Regions from separate parts of the Halomonas elongata DSM 2581 genome, predicted to be linked through region 2. Evidence: predicted binding sites of a transcription regulator. Region 2 holds the regulator's gene; each other region holds the start of a gene.
What was found. The regulator PhoB, encoded in region 2, activates phosphate uptake and scavenging genes when phosphate is short. The targets are predictions, from matches to a motif close to TGTCATANNNNTGTCANA.
Positions count from the first base shown of each region.

Region 1: the regulator PhoB is predicted to act here: its motif matches at 2,266-2,283, upstream of HELO_RS10495 (UTRA domain-containing protein).
Region 3: the regulator PhoB is predicted to act here: its motif matches at 1,536-1,553, upstream of HELO_RS17295 (esterase-like activity of phytase family protein).
Region 4: the regulator PhoB is predicted to act here: its motif matches at 1,592-1,609, upstream of HELO_RS06165 (PstS family phosphate ABC transporter substrate-binding protein).

Region 1 is NC_014532.2:2,216,894-2,221,108, forward strand. It holds gene HELO_RS10480 (ABC transporter permease) at 1-168, opposite strand, end outside; gene HELO_RS10485 (alkaline phosphatase family protein) at 165-989, opposite strand; gene HELO_RS10490 (ABC transporter substrate-binding protein) at 1,043-2,125, opposite strand; gene HELO_RS10495 (UTRA domain-containing protein) at 2,448-3,134, shown strand; gene HELO_RS10500 (LysR family transcriptional regulator) at 3,176-4,069, opposite strand; gene HELO_RS10505 (SDR family oxidoreductase) at 4,174-4,215, shown strand, end outside.
Region 2 is NC_014532.2:3,999,348-4,003,562, forward strand. It holds gene HELO_RS18770 (chorismate--pyruvate lyase family protein) at 1-114, shown strand, start outside; gene ubiA (4-hydroxybenzoate octaprenyltransferase) at 218-1,111, shown strand; gene phoB (phosphate regulon transcriptional regulator PhoB) at 1,282-1,971, shown strand; gene phoR (phosphate regulon sensor histidine kinase PhoR) at 1,973-3,295, shown strand; gene cysZ (sulfate transporter CysZ) at 3,313-4,065, opposite strand; gene phoU (phosphate signaling complex protein PhoU) at 4,180-4,215, opposite strand, start outside.
Region 3 is NC_014532.2:3,701,713-3,705,927, reverse strand. It holds gene HELO_RS17300 (DMT family transporter) at 1-526, shown strand, start outside; gene HELO_RS17295 (esterase-like activity of phytase family protein) at 503-1,486, opposite strand; gene dapB (4-hydroxy-tetrahydrodipicolinate reductase) at 1,633-2,439, shown strand; gene carA (glutamine-hydrolyzing carbamoyl-phosphate synthase small subunit) at 2,735-3,880, shown strand; gene carB (carbamoyl-phosphate synthase large subunit) at 3,938-4,215, shown strand, end outside.
Region 4 is NC_014532.2:1,287,409-1,291,623, reverse strand. It holds gene pstC (phosphate ABC transporter permease subunit PstC) at 1-402, opposite strand, end outside; gene HELO_RS06165 (PstS family phosphate ABC transporter substrate-binding protein) at 503-1,528, opposite strand; gene HELO_RS06160 (multidrug effflux MFS transporter) at 1,647-2,852, opposite strand; gene tal (transaldolase) at 3,015-3,953, shown strand; gene HELO_RS06150 (STAS domain-containing protein) at 4,027-4,215, opposite strand, start outside.

The sequences.
Region 1 (4,215 bases), 1.8 Mb from region 2:
GAAGGGTGACACCGCTATCTCGTGGAAATGCCCCAGGCCCCAGCCTTCGTCCACGCGGAACGCGCTGATCGCGACCCACGCCAGCGGGGCCAACTGGAAGGCCGTGAATACCACCACGAAAGGCAGCAACCACAACAAGGCCGGCGAGGCAGAGCGAAGCCCTTTCATGAGACGCCCTCCTCCTGGGCAAGCAATTCGCTCTGCAACGGCTTGCCATGATCCAGTCCCATCAAGGTGGCCAGGGTCCCGCACAGGCGCCCCTGCTCGATGAGGGAAACCGGACGGTGGGAGAACGCCTCGCCCAACGTCCACAGCGGCACACGACGCTCTTCTTCCAGCGTGCCCGAGTGGGAACGGTCGGCATTCATGCCGTGATCGGCGGTCACCATCACCTGATAGCCCGCCTCCAGCCAGCGCGGCAGATAGTCGGACAGCGCGATATCGGCGTGGCGCGCCGCGTTGCGATACTGGGGCGAATCGCCACCATAGCGGTGCCCGGTATCATCGATGTTCATGCTGTGCACCAGCAGGAAATCCGGATCGTTCAGTTGACGGAGCATCTCGGCATCGCTGAACAGATGGTCGTCCGGATAGTGATCCTGCCAATAGAAGAGCCCGGCCTGGATGGCGGCATCCGGCGCTTGCCGAAACCGGTGCCGCGTGCGATCGAAGGGAGCCTCGAGGTAAAGCTCGCTCACCCAATGATAGGCCGCGGCCGCCGTGCGCTTGCCTTGCCGGGTAGCCAGGTCAAACAGGCTGGTGCCATGGGAACGGCGCACCACATCGTTGTTGACCACTCCGGAATCGACGGGACGATCTCCGGTCAACAGGCACTCGTAAAGCGGCCGCGACATGGCCGGCAATTCGCAGTCCAGCGTGTAGTAACGCCCCCGGCCCGCCTCGCAGAGCGCATTGAGATAGCCCATGGCATGGTGACCGACGAGGTGGTTGAGCCCGTCGAGCACAATGAGTATCACGCGGTGTGACATGGTAACTCCAGGCCGCTACCCGGCACGGATAGCGGCAACGGTGACATGACGGGTTACTGCTGATGGATCAGCACCTGGGACTGCCACTGACGAGGCAGCTCGCGGGCACTCTGCTCCCAGGCCGCAAAGTCCTGGATCGGCCGAGCGTTGGCGTACTGCTCGTTGGGCAGCAACTTGTCGGCGATCTCGCCGGGCATCTCCAGGTGCTCGACCCGGATCGGGCGTGCATAGCCCTCTGCCAGGTTGAGCTGCCCCTGGTCGGAGAGGATGAATTCACGGGCCAGCTTGGCCGCATTGGGATGCGCCGCATGCCGGTTGATGATGGTGGCGTAGCCCGAAGTCACCGACGCATCGGAGGGAATCACCACCTCGAAGGCATCCGGGTTGATCTGGTCACGGTAGTTCAGGGCATTGAAGTCCCACATCAACGCGACCTCGATCTCGCCCTTCTCGAGATTGGCAATGCTGGGATCGGCCAGCGACAGGCGCCCCTGGCGGGCCAGTTCGGCGAAAACCTCGAGGCCGGGTGCCAGGTCTGCCTCGCTGCCATCGTTGGCATAGGCAGCGGCCAGCAAGGCGTTATTGGCCTGAGATGCCTGCCCCACAGCACCAACCGCAACCATATAGTCACCTTCGCCGAGATCGGCGAACGAGCCGGGACGCTGGTCTTCCGGCACCAGTTCCTTGTTGATCATGAAAGCGATGGTACCGGTATAACCGAGCATCCAGTGCCCGTCCTCATCCTTGGCCCAGTCGGGAATCTCTTCCCAGGTGCTCGGCTTGTATGGCTGAGTGACACCCTGCTCCACCGCGATGGGACCGAACGCGAATCCCACATCCCCGATATCGGCCGTGGCATTCTCGCCCTCGGCCTTGAACTTGGCCACCTCCTCGGCCGAGCTCATGTCGGTATCCATGTGCTCCAGGCCATACTCGGTCTTCAGGTCGTGCCAGGTATCCTTCCAGTTGGCCCAGGAGTCCGGCATCCCGACACTGTCGACACGCCCTTCCTGCTGGGCGGCCTCGATGAGGGCCGTCAGATCCGACGGATCGGCCTGGACACTACCGGCCATGAGAGTGGCACCCAGGGCACAGCCCAGAGCCAGACGAGGAAGGGGCAAGCGACGCGGCAGCATGGTGTGGCTCCTTGCAAGAATCGTGAGAGGCAAATCTTCGCCTGGTCTAGTTCAGGCAGTGGCAAGGAGGACTCTAGAGACGCTTTATGACGCCACGGTGTCAGATACGTGGCAGCCACGTTGCGCATGACAACAGGGCATTTCATCCTGCTGAAACAGAAAGGCCGCTAGACTGAGATGGAAAGATTCACGTCATGAACCACGCAAGCTGAACTAGACCAAGAAACCATCTCGAGATCTCATGCCTTCAATGCCAGCAGCTTCCGCAAACCCGCTTCGCTCATCAGACATGCCCGCCAGTCAGCAAGCCCATGACCTGCGGATGACATTGTGGGAACTGCTGACCCAGCACACCCTGCGCCCCGGTGACCGCTTGCCCTCCGAGCGGCAACTGCTGGAGTACCTGAACACGACGCGAATCACCCTGCGCGAGGCGCTTTCACAACTGGAAGCCGAGGGACGCATCTACCGGGAAAGCCGCCGCGGCTGGTTCCTCTCTCCCCCACGCCTGCGCTACGACCTGCTCGCCGGTCTGCCCTTCCACGAGATGGTCGAATCGCAACGGCGCCGCGCCGCCACCGAGCTGCTGGAAGCCAGTGAAACGGCCGCCTCGACGACGGTCGCCAGGCGCTTGGGCATGGCGGAAGGAACGCCGGTCTACCGCATCGTCAGAGCCAGAAGCATCGACGGTCGTCGAGTGCTCTATGTCGAACATCACCTCAGGGTCGACTGCTTTCCCGGCATCCTCGCGTTCGACCTTGCCGCCTGCTCGCTGACCGAACTCTATCGGCGGGAATACGCCATCCGGGTCAGCCGCGTCAGCTTCGAACTGGGATCCACGGTGCTGGGCAATCAAGCCGCCGCCGCCCTGTACGCCGCGCCGGGCAGCCCGGTGCAACGCATCACCCGCATCAACCATGACCAGAACGGCCGTATGGTGGATTGCGACGACGAATACTGGCGACACGACGCCATCGAACTCACCCTGAGCGCCGCGCCGCAATCCTGAGCGATAACATCAGGCAGGCGCGTTGCTCCCCTGCACCCTAGCTACCATGCTGCGTAGACCGAGGTGATCCAGTCCAGGAAGACCCGCACGCGGGGCGATAGCTGACGTCGCTGAGGATAGACCGCGTGCAGCGGCAGCGTCGGTTTGGGCCACTCAGGAAGGACCTCCACGAGCTCTCCCCGCTCGATCAGGGGCGCGACATGAAAGCGTGGCAGTTGAATCATGCCGCATCCCTGGCGAGCACTCTCCACATAGGTCGAGGCATCGTTGACCGTGATCCAGCCACCGACCTCGAAAGCCCGGGAACGGCCATCCACGATCACATCCAGAGTGCTGTCCACCGCATTGTTGCCAGAGAAGAAATTAACCACCTGGTGCTTGTGAAGCTCGTCGGGATGACGCGGATACCCGGCGCTCTCCAGGTATGCCGGGCTGGCACAGATCGTCTGGGGCATTTCGGCAAGCTTGCGGGCGACCAGGCTGGAATCCGCCGGGGCTCCGGAGCGCAGCGCACAATCCACTCCCTCTCCCACCAGATCCACGAACCGGTCCCCGCTGGTCAGAATCAGCTCCAAGCGCGGATAGCGGCGATGGAACTCCTGAATGCGCGGCAACACGATCAGCCGGGCCTGGGCGCCATGCATCTCGACACGCAAGACACCGTCGGGATTATCGGCGACCGGCTTCAGGGCCGCCTCGGCATCCTCCAGCTCCGCCAGGAGACGCACGCAACGCTCATGGAATGCCTTGCCCTCGGGGGTGGGACGTACCTGCCGCGTCGTGCGTTCCAGCAGGCGTACACCCAACCGGCTTTCCATCCGCTGAATGGCCAGGGTGGCGGTCGCTCGGGGAATATCGAGCCCGTTGGCTGCCTTGGTGAAGCTACCGCTCTCCACGATGCGCACGAAAAGGGTCATCGCCTCGAACCGATCCATACGAATTGTTTTTCCTGGCTGAATAGTCTTTGCAGATTAGCTGATTTATTCGCGTGAATGGAATGCCAATACTGGGCAGCGTCAACCCAACGAGGAACGGATCAATGACCGACACAACGCAGCAAGTCGCACTGGTGACCGGAGCT
Region 2 (4,215 bases):
GCCGAAGGCCCCTGGGGGCGCCGTTCGGTGCTGCGACACGCTCGTTTCACGGTACTCGTCCAGGAGTTCTTTCAGCAGGCGATGGTGGATGATCTTGGGCTGCCTTCACGTTAGGCTATGTCACTCGGAAAAGTGACTGCCAACCGTGTCCACGCCCGCCGCGCTCTCCACCCCGGATGAAGCCTCCGGCAGGGCCGCCTCCATGCGAGAGAACCTGATGGATTCATCCCTGATGCGCCCTTCCGGGCTGGCCCGACTCCCCGATTTCCTGCACCTCACCCGCCTCGACCGCCCGATCGGTACCTGGCTGCTGATGTGGCCGACACTCTGGGCGCTCTGGATGGCGGCTCAGGGGGTGCCCGAACGCAAGATCGTGCTGGTCTTCGTGGTCGGCGTCTATCTGATGCGCGCCGCGGGCTGCGTGGTCAACGATTACGCCGACCGCCATTTCGACGGTCACGTCAAGCGCACCCGCAACCGCCCCCTGGCCACGGGGCGGATCAGCGAGCGGGAGGCGAAAGGGCTGTTCGTCATCCTGGTATTGCTCGCCTTCGCCCTGGTGTGGCTCACCAATCCCTTCACGGTGATGCTGTCGTTCGGCGGTGTCTTTCTGGCCTTCATCTACCCCTTCATGAAGCGCTATACCCACCTGCCCCAGGTATTCTTGGGGGCGGCCTTTTCCTGGGGCATTCCCATGGCATTCGGCGCAGTGCTCGGCTACATTCCCGCCGAAGCCTGGCTGTTGCTGGCGGCCAATGTGGCCTGGACCGTGGCCTACGACACCGAATATGCCATGGTCGACCGGGACGATGACCTGAAGATCGGCATCAAGTCCACCGCCGTGCTGTTCGGCCGCGCCGACAAGCTGATGATCGGCCTGCTGCAGCTCGTCACCCTGGCGCTGCTGGCCTGGGTCGGCCGCTCCCTGGGCCTGGGCGGTTTTTTCTGGCTGGGGCTCGCCGCCATGGCAGCGACCTTCGTGCACCAGCAGCGCCTGATTCATGGCCGGGATCGCGACCGCTGCTTCCAGGCATTTCTCAACAATCACTGGTCGGGCCTGCTGGTGTTCGCGGGTATCGGACTGTCCTGGTGGCCCAACCTCGGCGGCTGAGATCATGACCAACGGCGGCGGAGCTATCGCCGTTGGCGATATCGCTCGTCAGCCTCGATGACGGTAGCCCACGGTACGAACGGGGAGGCGACAAGCCGTGCTTGTCACGTTATTGTCATAAAGAAGTGCTGTCATCGTCACCGACTTGTCATTGACCATGAGGCCCCGGGATGACCGCCAAGACCGTACTGATCGTCGATGATGAAGCGCCGATCCGCGAAATGATCGCCGTCGCGCTGGAAATGGCCGACTATCATGTCCTGGAAGCGGACAATGCCCAGGCCGCCCACGCCATGATCGTCGACCACCAGCCCGACCTGGTCCTGCTCGACTGGATGATGCCCGGTACCAGCGGCATCGAACTCGCGCGCCGTCTGAAGCGCGAGGAAACCACCGCTGAAATGCCGATCATCATGCTGACCGCCAAGAGCGAGGAAGACAACAAGATCCAGGGACTCGACGCTGGCGCCGACGACTATATCACCAAGCCCTTCTCGCCCCGGGAACTGGTGGCCCGCCTCAAGGCGGTGCTGCGCCGTTCGACACCTCATGGCGTCGAGGATCCGGTGGAAGTCGATGGCCTGCTGCTCGATCCGGTCAGCCACCGGGTCAGCGTCGATGGCAACTCCCTGGAAGTCGGCCCCACCGAATATCGGCTGTTGCAGTTCTTCATGACTCACCAGGAACGCGCCTACACCCGTGGGCAGTTGCTCGACCAGGTCTGGGGAGGCAATGTCTATGTCGAGGAGCGAACCGTGGACGTGCACATCCGCCGCCTGCGCAAGGCACTGGGCGACCCGTACCAACAGTTGATCCAGACCGTGCGTGGTACGGGCTACCGTTTCTCCACCAAGGGCTAACGTGCGGCACCTCTGGAAACGCGAACTGTGGCGCCTGGCGGGACTGACCGCCATCGGCGCATTGATCGGCTGGCCCTTCTCCGCCATCGGCACCGGCATCGCGGTCGCCCTGGCGCTCCAGCTGGCCTATCAGCTGCGTCAGTTGCACGCCCTGCACGAATGGCTGGCCCAGCATCCTCATGACGAGCCCCCCTCCGCCTCGGGTCTGTGGGGCGAGCTGTTCGATCGCCTGTATCGCTACCAGAAGGGCCAGCGCATCACTCAGCGGCGCCTGCGCGACACCCTGAGACGGATCCAGGAGTCCTCCGAGGCGATGCGCGACAGCGTGGTCATGCTCGACCGTCACGGCGACATGGAATGGTGGAACAGTGCCGCCGAGCGCATGCTGGGGCTCAAGCCCGCCCATGATCGAGGCCAGCACATCACCAACCTGCTGCGCGATCCACGCTTCATCGACTACTTCCAGGCTCGCGACTATCGCGAGCCTTTGACGCTGAGCTCCCCCATCGACGAGCAGATGATCCTGCAGTTCCAGATCACCCTCTACGGTGACGACGAACGCCTGGTGATGGCCCGCGACATCACCCGCCTGCATCGTCTCGAGCAGATGCGCCGCGACTTCGTGGCCAACGTCTCCCACGAGCTGCGAACGCCGCTGACGGTACTGAGCGGCTATCTGGAAACCTATGGCGACATGGCTGACCAGTTGCCCGGCCGGATGGGACGTGGTTTCGAGCAGATGAGAAGCCAGACGACACGCATGCAGAACCTGGTCAACGACCTGCTGTTGCTGTCACGTCTCGAGATCGACCAGGGCGGCCAGGACGATACCCCCATCGAGCTGAGCGGCCTGCTGGACAATGTCCGCCGCGATGCCGAGGCGCTTTCCAGCGGCCAGCACCAGATCGACGTGGAGATCGATGAGCCCCGCCGCCTGGTCGGCAGCGAGAAGGAAATCCACAGCGCGCTCTCCAATCTCGCCTTCAACGCCGTGCGCTACGCCGGCGAACAGAGCCATATCGTGCTGCGCTGGACGCGCCACGCGGACGGTGCCTGCCTGGAAGTGGAAGACGACGGCGAGGGCATCGACCCGCACCACATTCCGCGTCTCACCGAGCGCTTCTACCGGGTCGACAAGGGCCGCAGCACCGCCACCGGCGGCACCGGCCTGGGCCTGGCCATCGTCAAGCACGTACTGCTGCGCCATGACGCGCGACTCGAGATCGACTCCCATCCCGGCGAAGGCGCTGTCTTTCGCTGCGTATTCCCCGCTACACGGCTCGCCGACGCCGAACACGACAGCGGGCGCCAGCGGCAGGCCTGAAGCGGGGACACAGCGGCTCAGCGTGGCCGAGGCGGCGCGGCGCCATTGCCGAGCGGGCCGAGCTCCCGATAATGGCGATCCCACATCAGCACCGCGGCGGCCACGGCACCGGGCAGCAGGAAGAGATTGGCCAGCGGTACCCAGGTGATCAGCGTCACCCAGCCGCCATAGGTGAGGGTCGGCCAGCGACGCGCCGCCAGCCGTCGACGCATGTCGGCGAAGCTCACCTTGTTGTTGTCCATGGGATAGTCGAGATAGGTGATCGCCATGGTCCAGGCCGTGAAGGCGGCCCACAGCAGCGGCGCGATCAGGTTGATCACGGGAATCCAGCTGATCACGAATAGAATCGCCATGCGCGGCAGGATGTAGGACAGCTTGACCAGCTCGCGGCCAAGGGCATCGATGGCGGTACGCACCAGACCGCGATCATCCAGCGGCATGCGCCCTGTCACTTCGATCTCGACCTTTTCCGCCAGGAAACCGTAGAAGGGCGCGGCGATCAGGTGCGTCACCAGGGTGAAGGTAAAGAACACGATCAATACCAGGCTGATCACGAACAGCGGCCAGATCAGCCAGGAGAGCCACTCGAGCCATCCCGGCACCATCGCCATCCAGCCGTCCAGCCAGCCACCGAAATTGCCCAGCACATAGGCCAGCATGCTCCCGTAGACCAGCAGGTTGGCGAGTATCGGCAGGAACACATAGCGGCGCAGCCCGCGCGTGTAGACCAGGCGAGTCCCCCGGGACAGCGCCGTGAAAGCATCCAGCATCGGTTCAATATCCTCGATCACAACGACATGGGCCGCCGCTCGTGGCGACGGCCCCTTGCCTGTCAGACGACTCGGCGAAGCGTGATACTTAACCCGACGTGCCTTTGTAGCGGGTCAAGATTTCTCGCCGAGCTCCTGATCGAGATCATC
Region 3 (4,215 bases), 300 kb from region 2:
CTATGCCGAGGCGCTGGTACGTGGCGGCCAGATGCGGTTCGGTATAGGCGAGGCGGTGTTCTTCGTCGGCTGCGTCTGCTCGGCACTCTATCCGGTGCTCTCCAAGTGGGGATTGAATGCCGGGCGCTTGCCGGCCTCGGCTGCCGTGCGCACCTTCTGGAGCCTGGGGCTGGGCGGCGTGCTGATCGGCGTTCTGGGCGTGCTGGTGGAGCCGGTGTCGCGGTTCGCGGCGATGAGCTGGTCCGATGCCTTGCTGCTCGTCTACCTGGGGCTGTTCTCCAGTGCCCTGACCTTCTGGTTGATGCAGCGCGCGACCCTGGTGCTGACGCCTGGGGCGATCACCGCCTACGGTTATCTGGTGCCTTTCGTCTCCATGCTCGTGCTCTTCCTGCGGGCACCGCAGAGTCTCGACTGGGTCTGGTTGCCCGGCAGTCTCATGGTGTTGGCCGCCATTGCGCTGTTGTTGCGCCATGACGCCGATACGGAGCGAAAGACCGGTGACTCAGCGCGGACGCAGGCAGACTAGCAGGCTGCGCTGCAACGGGCTGGCATTGTCATCGCTGAGCAGCAGCAGGCGGCCATCGTCGAGTCGCGTGAGGCCTTCCATGTTGTCCAGCCACCAGCCATCGGCGCTGGAGAAGCTGGCCAGGGTCTCGACATCGAGCTCGGGCGGCTCGCCGAGGCGCACGCGGCGCAGGCTGATCACCAGCGGTGCCGGTGGGGCGAAGGCGCGTTCGAGGGCCAGCAGGTCGTCGCCGTCGGCGGTGAGCTCTGTCAGGGCGCTGCCGGTCGGGGCGGCCAGGGGATAGCGCCACTGCTTGCCATCGAGGGTGAAGAGGCGCGTTTCGCCCGGGGCGGCGCCGGGCGGGGGCGACTCCAGGCCGAGAATGAGGCCGTGTTTCGGGAGTTCGGTCATGGCCTCCATGCCCTTGTTGGGTGCCGCGTCGGCCGCTTGGGCGGGGCGAATGGGCGCCGCCAGGGGCCCGCCGTCACGGTCGAAGCGCTGCAGGCGATGGTCGCGCTCGAAGCTGACCCAGAACTCGCTGTCGCCGAGCTTGCCATTGGTGCCGTGCAGCAGCGAGAGAGACTCGGCATCGGCCGCCGAGCCCTCAAGCGGGAGGCCATCGCCATCACGCAGTCGATGACTGTCGATGGGCGAGAGGCCGACCAGTTGCCCGTCCTCGAAGCGTGGACGAGCCCGGTGCAGCCAGCCTCGGTCCGAGACCATGTGCAGCAGGCCCGCGTCGCGCTCCCAGACCAGATCGGAGAGGCCGTTGACCGGCGTGCCGTCCGGCCAGTGGCTGGGCAGGGAGAGCGTGCCGCAGAGCTCGACCCGCGGCGGTGGCGTGATATCGGCACCGACACCGGCCAGGGAAACGACTCGGGCGTGATTGGCGCAGCCCGGCAGGGGTACGAGCAGCGTCATGAAGAGGATGGCGAGCGGCAGGGCGCCGAGGGCGCGGCCTGATGTCGGCATTCGGGGCATGGCAGTCTCGGCGGTGATGGTGTGGCGAGGGATCAGTCTGCCACAGGCCTGTGCCGGCCGTGTGACAGGCGCGTGTCGCAGACGCCCCGGCACGGCATTGTTATACTGCGGCCATTCCATTGAATCGAGCCTCGCGAGGAGTTCGCATGACCCGTATTGCCATCGCCGGAGTCGCCGGCCGCATGGGCCGCACCCTGGTCAACGCCGTGCAGCAGGACGCCGAGGCCACGCTCGCCGGTGGCACCGTCTCGCCGGGCAGCTCGCTGGTCGGCGCCGATATCGGTGAGCTGGCCGGCAGCGGCAAGCTGGGCGTGATGGCCACCGATTCCCTGGCGGCGATCGCCGCTGACTTCGATGTGCTGATCGATTTCACCGCGCCCCGGGTGACGCTGGACAACCTGGCGGTCTGTGCCGAGCACGGCAAGCGCATGGTGATCGGCACCACCGGGCTCTCCGACGAGGAGCTGGCAGAGCTGGACGCTTATCGCGACCGGTTGCCGATGGTCTTCGCACCCAACATGAGCGTGGGCGTCAATCTGACGTTCAAGCTGCTCGAGACCGCCGCCCGGGCGCTGGGCGACGAGGGCTACGATATCGAGGTCATCGAGTCCCACCATCGCCACAAGGTGGATGCGCCCTCCGGCACCGCCCTGAAGCTGGGCGAAGTGGTGGCCGATGCCCTGGGGCGCGACCTGAAAACCGATGGCGTCTTCGAGCGCGTCGGGCAGTGTGGCCCGCGCAGTGACAAGGAAATCGGTTTCGCCACGGTGCGGGCCGGCGACATCGTCGGCGAACATACCGTGATGTTCGCTACCGAGGGCGAGCGCATCGAGATCACCCACAAGGCCTCCAGTCGCATGACCTTTGCCAAGGGCGCCGTGAGGGCGGCTCGCTGGGTGGCCGGCCAGCCGGTGGGGCGTTACGACATGCAGGACGTCATCGGGCTGGATTGAGGGGTGGTCGAACGGCCTCGGATGCTTTAGAATCCCACAAATTTTGGCCGGGCGCCGGCTATCCGCCGCGCAAACGCTTGTTGCGTCGGCCCAGCATTCCGAGCGAATGACAACAAGCGGGATGAAACCGGTCTTTATCGTCGGGTTTCGTCCCGCTTTTTTGCGGGCAACAGGCGGGCGGAGTCGGGCCTGCGGGTCGTGCAGGGCTCGCCCGAACCGTCGAGCGCCATTCGTGAAGCATTCCTTGACGAGCTGTCTCTTATAGCTGTCTGTAAAAATATGGGAGGACGTTGCATTGAGCAAACCCGCGATACTGGCCCTGGAAGATGGCAGTGTGTTTCATGGCACCGCCATTGGCGCCGACGGGCAAACTAGCGGTGAGGTGGTGTTCAATACGGCCATGACTGGCTATCAGGAGATCCTCACCGATCCCTCCTACAGCCGTCAGATCGTCACCCTGACCTATCCGCACATCGGCAACACCGGCGTCAACAGCGAGGATGTGGAGTCCTCGAGCATCGCTGCCGCCGGGCTGGTGATTCGCGACCTGCCGCTGTTGGCCAGTAACTTTCGTTGCGAGCAGACGCTCTCCGACTATCTGGCGCAGCAGAACGTGCTGGGCATCGCCGACATCGACACCCGTCGGCTGACTCGCCTGCTGCGTGACAAGGGCTCCCAGAACGGTGCCATCCTGGCCGGCCCCGACGCCGAGGGCGAGGGTGCCGAGGCGCGGGCGCTGGAAGCGGCCGGGGCCTTTCCCGGCCTGAAGGGCATGGACCTGGCCAAGGTCGTCTCCTGCACCGAGCCCTATGAGTGGAGCGAGGGTGAGTGGACGCTGGGCAGCGGGTACGCCGACGCGTCCGAGGGCGAGCGGCCCTATCATGTCGTCGCATATGATTACGGGATGAAGCGCAACATTCTGCGCATGCTGGCCTCACGGGGCTGCCGGCTGACCGTGGTGCCGGCCCAGACCCCGGCCGAGGAAGTGCTGGCGATGAATCCGGATGGCATCTTCCTTTCCAACGGTCCGGGCGACCCCGAGCCCTGCGACTATGCCATCAGTGCCATCCAGGCGTTTCTGGAGACCGAGATTCCGGTCTTCGGCATTTGTCTCGGCCACCAGTTGCTGGCGCTGGCCAGTGGCGCGCGCACGGTGAAGATGAATCATGGCCACCATGGTGCCAACCACCCGGTGCAGGATCTCGACAGCGGCCGGGTGATGATCACCAGCCAGAACCATGGTTTCGCCGTCGAGGAAGCCTCTTTGCCCGATAACCTGCGCGCCATTCATCGTTCCCTGTTCGATGGCACCCTGCAGGGCATCGAGCGTACCGACCGCCCGGCGTTCAGCTTCCAGGGACACCCCGAGGCGAGCCCCGGCCCCAGGGACGTGGCGCCGCTGTTCGACCGTTTCGTCGAGATGATGCGGCGCCGGCGCTGACGCCCGTATCCGATCGATCGTCGCCCCTCGTCTGCCACTATTCTTGCGGGAAGCACCATGCCCAAACGTACCGACATCCAGAGCATCCTGATCATCGGCGCAGGCCCCATCGTCATCGGCCAGGCCTGCGAGTTCGACTACTCCGGCGCTCAGGCCTGCAAGGCCCTGCGCGAGGAAGGCTTCCGGGTCATCCTGGTCAACTCCAACCCGGCGACCATCATGACCGATCCGGTGATGGCCGATGCCACCTATATCGAGCCGATCACCTGGCAGGCCGTGGAGAAGATCATCGAGGCCGAGCGTCCCGATGCCGTGCTGCCGACCATGGGCGGCCA
Region 4 (4,215 bases), 1.3 Mb from region 2:
GATCAGGATCCCGAAGGTGGTGAAGATGGAAATCAGGGCCGCGCCGGCCAGGAAGAAGCGGATGACCCGCTCGATGGCCTGGCGGGCATGAAAATCGGGGCGCACCAGACTGATGCCGGCCAGCAGGCCGAGGCAGGCCACGACCAGGCAGCCTGCCAGCAGGTACAGGGTGGGAATCTCGGCGCCCAGCAGCAACATCACGAAGGCCCCTACCGCCCCCACCGTGATCGCCGGCCCCGCCGTGGAAAGCACGGTGAACCAGGCATATTGATCGGGCTGGGCATGCATGGACGTACCGCCAGCACGTACCCTGGCCGCCTTGGCACGCCCCAGGAAGAAGGCTATCAGACCCAGCACCAGCAAGGTGCCGCAGAAAGTGGCGAGGATTTGGTTGGTCTGCATAGGATTCTCTCGAAGGAATTCATCGGCGGCGCATCCCGCCGTAACGTGAGCCGGCCGACAGCCCTGGCTGCCGGCCGGTTCAGGGCTGGACCCTATCCACTTACTTCAGGTCAGCCAGTTCGAGCTGTTCCTTGCTCTCGACGGCGTTGCGCGCTTCCTCGCGCATATCCTGCGGGGCCGGGATCAGGCCGATGCCTTTCAGGTACCCCATGTCACCGATCATCTGCTCGCTCATGAACATGTTGGCGTATTCATACATGGGCGGAACGTTCTCGGCATGCTGGTTCTTGACGTAGAAGAACAGCGAGCGAGAAACCGGGTATTCACCGCTACCGATCGCTTCCGGAGTGGGCTTGACGCCATCGATACTGGAGCCGATCAGGGAGTCGGAGTTTTCCTCGAGGAAGGAGTAACCGAAGATACCAAAGGCATCCTTGTTCTCGGCCAGACGCTGAACGATCAGATTGTCGTTTTCGCCGGCATCGATATAGGCGCCGTCGGAGCGGATGTCGGTATAGGCCTCACCATAGGCCTCCATGTCCTCGGAAGCGGCTTCCATGACCAGCTCCTCGAAGGCATCGCGGGTACCGGAGGTGGTGGGCGGCCCATAGACGGCGATCTTGCGATCCGGCAGAGACTCGTCGATGTCGCTCCACTGGGTATAGGGATTGTCGACCAGCTCGCCATCGACCGGCACCTGGGCGGCCAGAGCCAGGAAGATCTGCTCGCGGGTCACCGGCATGGCGTCGTTTTCGCCGGACTGGGCGAAGGCGATGCCGTCGTAGCCGATGAAGGCCTCGGTGATATCGGTCACGCCGTTCTCTTCACAGCGCTCGAACTCGGAGGGTTTCATGCGACGCGAGGCGTTGGTGATGTCCGGGGTGTCATCGCCCACGCCGTTGCAGAACAGGCGCAGACCACCACCGGAACCGGTGGACTCGATGACCGGCGTCGGATACTCGGTGGTAGCACCGAACTCTTCGGCCACATAGCTCGCGAACGGATAGACGGTGCTGGAACCCACGATGCGAACTTGGTCACGGGCCTGGGCAACACCGACCACGCCCACCGCGGCGGCGGCGATGACCGTGGTCTTGAAAGTGCGGCTCTTGAGGATGCGGTTCATGGAGTAGCGCTCCTGTTCTCATGGAAGTGTTCATCCTGCGCGAGACACAAGATGCCCCACTAAAATGACAACTTCATGACAGTCGCTCGTCCGATGCAAAAACCTCGGGATTCTCCTCTCAGCCCTCCTGACGCGCAGGCGTCGATCGACCGGCATGACCGGCCAGCACCCGCAGCGCAAGATTGCCTCCCAGCGAGACACACAGCATGGTCAGCACCATTGGCCAGGCACTGTCGATCTCGAAGGCACTCACGATCACTCCGGCCAGGGCCCCGCAGGTGAACTGGATGCTCCCCAGCAGTGCCGTGGCTGTGGCACTCATGTGACTGAAGTGCTCGAGCATCGAGGAAATGGCATTGGGCGTGATCAAGCCCACCATGCCCATGAACACCATGATCAGGGGCACCACGTTGAAGAGCGAATCGAGCCCGGTGGCCACCAGCAGGATCAGGCTCAGCGCCACGACCAGTTGCACACCCATGCCCAGCCGCATGTTCTGTTGTGGCGTGCGTCGGCGCAGCAAGCGGATATTGAGGCGATTGGAGCCCGCCATGACCACCACATTGGCGCCGAAGACCACCGGATAGATCGCCGGCGAAAGACCATAGTGCGTCATGTAGAGAAACGGCGAGGCGGTGATGAAGGCGAACATGCCCGCGAAGGTCGCAGCCACCGACAGCACGTAGCCCATGGCCTCACGATGGCGCAGCACACTGGCATAGTTGCGCAGCACCTGGCGCGGCGAGGCGCTGGGGGCATCAGGCGAGCGGGTCTCCGGCAGGCGGGTGCCCATCAACCACAGCAGAAAGGCGGCATAGGCGGCCAGGAAGACGAAGATCAGCCACCAGTCGGCCAGATAAAGCAAGCCGCTGCCCACCGCTGGTGCCGCCAGGGGGGCCAGCATCATGATCATCGCCATGGTCGACATGACCTTGGCGGCTTCGCGACCGCTGAAGCAATCACGCACGATGGCCGCCGAATTGACCACGCAGGCTCCGCCACCCAACGCCTGCACGAAACGCAGGGCGAGCAGTTCGATGAGCGAATCGACCTGGGTGATCATCAGGCTGGCCAGCAGGAACACCACCAGCCCCGTCAGCAGCACCGGCCGTCGCCCGAAGCGATCGGACGTGGGCCCGCCGGTCAGTTGCCCGAGGGCAAACCCCAGCAGGAAGAGGCTGATCGACAGCTCGGTATGATGGATGCTCTCTCCCACCGCCTCGGCCAGCGCCGGCATTGCCGGCAGGTAGGCATCGATGGCGAAGGGAGCCAGAGCGGTATTGGCCGCGACCAGCAGGGCGGCACGTCTCGCATCGAGGATCAAGAAGCCTCCGTCAATCGTCCGTGACAAACCATCAATGATAACGCCAATTCAGCTTTCTTGCCGGTCACCACATCTTGCCCCGCGACCTCGGCCTGTATATTCGTTCATTCGGCCTTGTTAGAGTGAAGGATCGGTTCGAACGATCCACACAAGGGATGCCCCATGGCAGATGACCTGCTTTCACAACTCAAGACCATGACCACCGTGGTGGCCGACACCGGCGATCTCGAGGCGATTCGCCGCTTTCAGCCCACCGACGCCACCACCAACCCTTCGCTGATCCTGCAGGCCGCCCAGCAACCGGATCGCCGCGCCCGGCTGGCGGAAATCGCCCGTGGCGCCACCGACATCAACGACGCCCTGGATGCCGTGGCCGTCGAGATCGGTAGCGAAATCAGCGAACTGGTACCCGGCTACGTGTCCACCGAGGTCAGCGCCCGCCTGTCCTTCGACACCGACGCCACCCTGGCACGGGCCCGCTCGCTGATCGAGCGCTACGGCCGCCAGGGCATCGGCCCCGAGCGCATCCTGATCAAGGTCGCCGCCACCTGGGAAGGCATCGAGGCCGCCAGGGTCCTCGAACGCGAGGGTATCCATACCAACCTGACGCTGCTGTTCAGTTTCGCCCAGGCCAGGGCCTGCGCCGACGCCGGCGTCACCCTGATCTCGCCCTTCGTCGGCCGGATCCTCGACTGGCACAAGACCCGTGAGCCCGACGCCGACTTCAGCGGCGAGCGCGATCCCGGCGTGCAGTCCGTGCGGCGCATCTTCGAGCACTTCAAGGGACACGGCTACGAAACCGTGGTGATGGGGGCCAGCTTCCGCAACAGCGGTGAGATCCTGGCACTGGCCGGCTGCGACCGCCTGACCATCTCCCCCGCCCTGCTCGGCGAACTGGCCGAGACCCAGGCGCCACTACAGCGTCAGTTGACGCCGCTGGACGCCGAGACCCAGGCGCCCGAGCCCCAGGACGAAGCCGAATTCCGCTGGGCATTGAACGAGGACGCCATGGCCACCGAAAAGCTGGCCGAAGGCATCCGCAAGTTCATGGCCGACCAGCGCAAGCTGGAAACCCTGCTCGGGGAACTCCGCCAGTCATGAGATAGAGCGTCGATGCGTCCCATGGAGGCAGCGGGGCGCATCGGCCATTCCCTGGGCCGACTGCAGGGCAGCTTCAGCGGTGTTCGGAGGGAACGCCCTGCGTCTCGAGCATCTCCACCAGGGGCTGGAACTGCTCGCGATTGTGCTCGCTCATGCGCATCAGGATACGGTGGGCCTCGAGCACGCGCTGACGCGTATCCGCCTCATCGGCGGGCACCTCGGTCAGGTCATGCAACTCGTGGGGCTCGGTGATCGGCGACTC